Regions from separate parts of the Marinomonas sp. CT5 genome, predicted to be linked through region 2. Evidence: riboswitches for the same ligand, from Rfam matches in the RefSeq annotation. Region 2 holds a riboswitch; the other holds the start of a gene.

Region 1 (3,421 bases), 860 kb from region 2:
CAATTTACGGAAACGACTGTTTAAATATGTGGTTGTATCGTGTTTTATTATTTTTGCTGACGCCAGTTATTCTGCTGAAAGTACGCAAATTCAAAAAAAACTATGAACATTATCGAGCTAAAGAAGCGCTGGGTTTTTGGCCTGTTGTTGAAGCTGATTTATGGGTGCATTGTGCGTCGGTTGGTGAAGTATTGGCAGTACGACCATTGGTGACGCAATGGCGGGCAAAATATCCTTCTAAGCGTCTGCTTATTACTACGATGACACCGACAGGGGCTGAACAGGTGCAAAAGGCGTTTCCTTTTGCTGAGCACCGATATTTGCCCATGGATTGGCGTTGTAGTGTTAAGAAAGCATTTAAGAATTTGGTTTGTAAGCGCCTAGTGATTGTAGAAACGGAACTTTGGCCGAACTTGTTACAGCAGGCAAAGCGACATGGTTTGCGTATTGATGTGGTTAATGCTCGGCTAAGTGATCGTTCTTTTCAGCGCTACCAAAAGTTCTCGATTGTCTCTCGGCCGCTGTTCGCTTTACCTGATTGCTTCTTGGCTCATGCTCAGGCAGATGGTTCTCGTTTTGAAGCATTAGGTGCTAAAAAAGTGCTCGTTACGGGAAGTATTAAATTTGATCTCAATGTGCCGCCAGAAGTCCTCCAGGCTAACTGGCGTGGGCAGTTAGGTTCTAGATTCGTATGGGTTGGGGGTAGTACTCATCAAGGAGAAGATGACATGCTCTTACGTATCCATAAATCCTTGCAGCAAAAGTATCCAGATGCATTATTAATATTGGTTCCACGTCACCCTGAACGCTTCGACGCTGTCCAGCAATTAGCGAGTCAGCATTTTGAACGGGTTACACTTCGTACTCAAACTCCATTGGATCAATGGGCAAATTTTGATGTTGTGATTGGGGATTCAATGGGGGAGTTGATACACTACTATCAAGCCTCTGATTTGGTCTTTGTGGGTGGCAGCTTAATTAAACGCGGTGGTCATAACCCGATTGAACCCGCTTTGCTTGGTAAGGCTATTTTAGTAGGGCCTTATACCTTTAACTTTTTAGATATTACCGATCAGCTACTTCAAGTGAATGGCGCTATTCGTTGCCAAGATGAAGCGCAACTGGGAAAAGTCGTCATTGATCTTGCTGGACAAGCTTCCCAGCGTTTTCGCCTTGGTCAAACAGCAATGCGTTTTGCCGAAAAAAACCAAGGAGCAGTGACCAGGGTGCTTTCAGAAATGGACTTCCGCTGATCGACTCTTTACAATAGACGCTCATTATCTCATGGGGTGCTTTAACATTTTTGAATGTTAAAGCTGAGAAGCGGATTAGCCGCTAACCCACCGAACCTGATCCAGATCATGCTGGCGTAGGAATCGAGATAGCAAGCTAGGTTATGCGCGTAATTTTAACCTTATCGCTTGCCATTTCCCCTGTACGCCGCTCACGTTATTTAGGAGCGACACACTTTGAACTCATTTTCGTTAACAACGTTATTTTCGACCTCTTTAGTTAGTTTAGGTTTGGCACTTTCCCCTTTTGCTTTGGCAAAAGATACGCTCAATGTTTACACCTATGACTCCTTCTCATCTGACTGGGGACCGGGGCCTAAGATAAAAGCAAATTTCGAAAAAGAGTGTGACTGCGAAGTAAACTTTGTCGCCTTGGACTCATCTGGCGGTATTTTGTCCCGCGCTCAGTTAGAAGGTAAATCGTCTAAAGCAGATGTTTTATTAGGGTTAGACTTGAATTTAATGGAAGCGGCTAAAAAGTCAGGCTTACTTGGTCAGCATGGGGTGGATACCTCAGCGGTGACAATTGCTGGTGGCTGGTCAGACAAAACCTTTGTGCCATTTGATCAAGGTCATTTTGCCTTCATTTATAACTCTGAAACGCTGCCTAACCCACCAACGAGTTTGCAAGAGGTTGTTGATAATCAAAACCTTCGAGTCATTTATCAGGATCCACGAACCAGTACACCTGGGCTTGGTTTGTTGTTATGGATGAAATCGGTATATGGAGATGAAGCCGCTGACGCTTGGGAGCGCCTTGCCTCGCATACTGTCACGGTTACTAAAGGTTGGTCTGATGCGTACAGTTTGTTCTTGAAAGGTGAGGCCGATGTTGTGCTGAGTTATACGACATCACCTGCGTATCATGTTGTTGCTGAAGGTGAGGATAAATATAAAGCGGCACCGGCTAGTGAAGGTTTGTATCCGCAAATTGAAGTAGCGGCGATGATGGAAAATGCTCCTCATCCTGTTCTAGCGAAACGTTTTATGCAGTTTATTTTACAGCCAGGTTTTCAATCAACGGTAGCAACTGGGAACTGGATGTTGCCTGTAATTAAACTAGATGAAAAGCTACCAGCCGCTTTTGATAGTGCATTAAAACCTGCAAAAAACTTGGTTCTACCTGCAAAGCAGGTTGCGCAAAATCGTAAAGCTTGGATTGATGAGTGGTTAAATGCCACGACTCAATAATAGACGTTAAGTTGCTTTATTTTCGAGCTATAAAAGGATTAATGCCGGCGTTATTGGGCGTCGGCTTTTTCTTACTTATGGGAGCGGCCAGCTTGGCGGCTCTTTTGCGTTATAGCGATTTGCCAACTTGGCTTGGCTATCTACAGCAGCCTTATCTTTGGCGTGTTGTACGTTTTTCTCTATGGCAAGCATTACTAAGCAGTGGTATCAGTTTGCTTATTGCTATTCCTGTTGCTTCTTGTCTAATTCACCGACAGTTTTTTGGACGCGCTGCTTTGCTGCAACTGTTTGCAGTTTCCATGGTGGTACCGACCATTGTGGCGATTTTAGGTTTAGTGGTGGTGTATGGGCGCACTGGATGGTTGAATCAATTGATAGGTGTGCAAATTCCCTTGTACGGCTTGGTTGGGATCTTATTGGCTCATGTGTTTTTTAATATGCCTTTAGCGGTTCGGTTTTTATTGCAGGGTTATGATTTGATTCCTTCTGGACAGTGGCGCCAAGCTTCGCAGTTGGGATTTTCTCGCTGGGCGTCTTTTCGTTGGATTGAATGGCACTATATTAAAAAGGTGCTTCCTGGCGCTTTTGTGCTGATTTTTATGTTGTGCTTTTCAAGCTTTGCTGTGGTGTTGAGTTTAGGGGGAGGGCCAAAGTTTAGTACTTTGGAAGTGGCGATTTATCAAGCGCTTCGATTTGATTTTGACTTAAATAAGGCCAGCTTTTTAGCTTTACTTCAGGTGTCGATATGTACTCTTTTTGCGGTGATTGTATATCGGATTGCGCCAGTCAACCGTCAGGATGTGAGTTTAATTGCGGTAAAAGGCTATGCGCTTAAAGATTCTTTTTGGGCTAAGTTGGCAGATAGTTTTGCCTTGTTCTGTACGTTTATATTAGTTGTTCCGCCTTTTTTGGCTATTTTTGATCCCGTCTTTTCTCCC
Region 2 (3,421 bases):
ATGCAGATTAATATCAAGTTGATTCAGTGCGATAACTGGATAAGGCAGGTCTAGTCGACTGATTTGCGCAACATTGTTTTTTTGTAATGGACCAATGATGACATCAGGCTGTTGCTCGTTGGCTGCCGCTAAGGCTTGTTCGATGTTTTTGTAATTGTCTACATTAACAATATTTACTTGAGGCCTTGCTTCTTTTTGATTGTAAAAAGTTGCAAAAAAGCCATCAATTATTGCCTGAGAAGCTCGCTCTAATTTGCCTGTCATAGGTAGCATTAAGACAATTTTCTTTGGTGCCATTTGCTCAACGGATGCCATGATCTTGAAATCTTGAGGGGGTGTTATGGCCGCTGGGTGGCTTGGGTTTTCGGCTTGCCATTTTTTGAACATCTTCAGTTGTTGTTCAATAGACAGTGTTTGGTTTCTTAGAATACTGCTGATGGTTAACCAACCATTAAGTAGCGGCTTTTCTTGTTGAAATAGTTCATCCACTTCATTTTGAGTCAAATTCTGTATGGCTAACCAGAGTTTTTCTTGGTTTTCTTTGCCCTCGTTTAGCGGCAAATTGTAGGTAAGGTCCATACGAATCTTGACGACTTCCAACCAATTGTCAAAGTGCTCAAAAATAGAGGCCTTAGTTTCTTTAAGCTTATTTTGGTTGTCTGGATGGCGCGCCGCAATTAGCTGATTCGCTTGTTGTAAATAGCTTGTAGCAGCCACGGAGTTATCAAGATAAGACGAAGAAAGTGCGGCCAATAAATAGGCTTCAAATTGAATGGAAGAAGTGGTGTTTAATACTTTACTTTCTAAGACATCAATGGTTTTTTGAAACTCATCTTGCTGATAAAAATTCTTTGCTTTTAGATAAGAGTCAGCCAATGTTTTGGAAACATCGGTGGTTTTTTTAGGATGATAAATACTGGGTGGTAGGGTTCTTTCTTGTGAACCATTTTGGCTTGTTTGAGCTCTGTTTTGTGGCTGTTCCATATTTAAATTCATGGAATTACAGGCGCTTAGCAGAAAAGTACAAAGAGTTAATGATATGATGCGGAAATTAAGTAGGCTCATAAGCTTATAAAATGACAAATAAAAGAGGCAACATGTTACCACATAGTTCTGATGATGCGAGAGGGTCGCTGTACATAGTTGCAACTCCAATCGGCAATCTAGATGATTTCAGTAAAAGAGCGGAACAAACTTTACGCGATGTTGACTATATCGCGGCGGAAGATACTCGACATACGAAACGCTTGCTTAATCATTTTGCGATTGATGCGAAGCTGTTTTCTATCCACGATCATAATGAAAAAGACAAAGCAGACTACGTTGCTACCTTGTTAGATGATGGCAAAAATGTCGCGTTAGTGTCCGATGCGGGAACGCCTTTGATCTCGGACCCTGGTTATCACGTCGTTCATGCACTGCGTGAAAAAGGCCATAAAGTTGTTCCTATTCCGGGCGCTTGCGCCTTGATCGTCGCTTTGTGTGCATCGGGTTTACCCACTGACCAATTCTTTTTTGCGGGATTTGTGCCAGCAAAATCAAAAGGGCGTTGTGATTTATTTGAGTCTTGGAAGAAGCAAACGGGTACCGTGGTGTTTTATGAGTCGACTCATCGTGTTTATGATTCGATTGCGGATGTTCAAAAAGTGTATGGTGATGATGCTAAGCTAGTCTTGGCGCGTGAAGTTACTAAAACATTCGAAACATTTTTGTCTGGAACCGCTTCTGAAATCCTTGCCAAGTTTGATGAAGATGCCAACCAGATGCGTGGTGAATTCGTTGTGATGCTGAGTTTTACCCAAGAAAGCGGCGATGAAGCAGAATTAGAAGCCAAGCGTATTCTGACCATTTTATTAGAAGATTTACCGGTCAAACAAGCCGCTGCAATGGCCGCTAAACTGACTGGTGAAAAGAAGAATGCGCTTTATAAAATGGCGCTGGAAATGCAAGGCGAATAAGTTACCCTCCAGTATGGTAGTAAACACCCATGCTATTTCTGGGTGTTTACATTCCGATAAGACTGAGTATACTCAGCTCTACTTGTCGGAGTGCCATTTGGCTGAGATCGCATAATTAAGTGCGGGATCCGCAGAACCTGATCGGGCTAATACCCGCGTAGGAAACAAGAAAGTCTCTATTTTTCTTATCTGCATCGAATGAACTCCTGATTTTTATGGAATCGATGCTGTCATATTGTTAAAGCCTCCTTTCATATAATCAGGGTTCATGTTTTGCAATAAACGCCCCTAGTGCGTTTGCCTGTAAAGCAGCACCCCAGACAAGCAATTCTCCATTTTAATAATAAGGGAAGTGCTCATGTCGACGAATAACGAAATAGCAACACCATTAACGACCCCATCTAAAAAACAGTCTCGTGAAGCGTCTCGCCAAGCAGCGAAATCTTTTATTGAGTCTTTGCAAGCCAAACCTTTTCCAGCTTCAGAGCGAATCTATTTAACCGGATCCGATGAGTCGATTCGGGTTCCCATGCGCAAGATCAATTTGACTGATACGCCTATTGGTTCTGACCCTGACAATTTAACCTTCGAACCAAATGAAGCCATTTATGTTTACGATTGTTCTGGTCCATACGCCGACCCGCAAGAAAACATTGATGTCTATAAAGGTCTTAAGCCAATGCGTGAGGCCTGGATAGAACAGCGTGACGACACAGAAATATTATCAAGTGTCTCTTCTGAGTTTGCGCAGTCCCGTTTAGACAATTCTGCTCTCGACGAGCTGAGATTTAAAGCGTTACCAAAAGTCCGTAAAGCGCGCCAAGGTAAATGCGTTACGCAAATGCATTACGCTCGCCAAGGGATTATCACGCCAGAGATGGAATACATTGCCTTGCGTGAAAATCAGAACATCGATGCCATTCAAAGTGAGTTGCTATTAAAGCAGCACCCGGGGCAAAGTTTTGGTGCTAACTTGCAGACGCGTATTACGCCAGAGTTTATTCGTGACGAAGTGGCAAGAGGCCGCGCCATTATCCCGAATAACATCAATCACCCTGAATCTGAGCCAATGATCATTGGTCGTAACTTCTTAGTAAAAGTGAATGCCAATATTGGTAACTCTGCGGTGACCTCTTCTATTGAAGAAGAAGTAGAGAAACTGGTGTGGTCGACTCGTTGGGGAGCCGATACGGTAATGGATTTATCGACAGGTAAAAACATCCATGAAACTCGTGAATGGATTTTACGAAATTCTCCTGTGCCGATAGGAACCGTGCCTATATATCAAGCATTGGAAAAGGTAGATGGCGTTGCTGAGGATCTAAACTGGGAAGTATTTCGCGATACCTTAATTGAACAGGCGGAGCAGGGGGTAGATTACTTTACCATTCACGCGGGTGTTTTGTTGCGTTATGTGCCTATGACGGCAAAACGTCTAACAGGAATTGTTTCCCGTGGTGGTT

The links. A riboswitch is a leader RNA that binds a small molecule or an ion and turns the genes downstream of it on or off. The one in region 2 is predicted to bind thiamine pyrophosphate.
Region 1: another riboswitch for thiamine pyrophosphate. It lies ahead of thiB (thiamine ABC transporter substrate binding subunit); the one in region 2 lies ahead of thiC (phosphomethylpyrimidine synthase ThiC).

Annotation. Positions count from the first base shown of each region.
Region 1 is NZ_CP025572.1:3,396,421-3,399,841, reverse strand. It holds gene msbA (lipid A export permease/ATP-binding protein MsbA) at 1-24, shown strand, start outside; gene C0J08_RS16340 (3-deoxy-D-manno-octulosonic acid transferase) at 27-1,253, shown strand; TPP riboswitch at 1,276-1,394, shown strand; gene thiB (thiamine ABC transporter substrate binding subunit) at 1,470-2,483, shown strand; gene thiP (thiamine/thiamine pyrophosphate ABC transporter permease) at 2,525-3,421, shown strand, end outside.
Region 2 is NZ_CP025572.1:2,535,030-2,538,450, reverse strand. It holds gene C0J08_RS11890 (penicillin-binding protein activator) at 1-984, opposite strand, end outside; gene rsmI (16S rRNA (cytidine(1402)-2'-O)-methyltransferase) at 1,098-1,958, shown strand; TPP riboswitch at 2,035-2,139, shown strand; gene thiC (phosphomethylpyrimidine synthase ThiC) at 2,317-3,421, shown strand, end outside.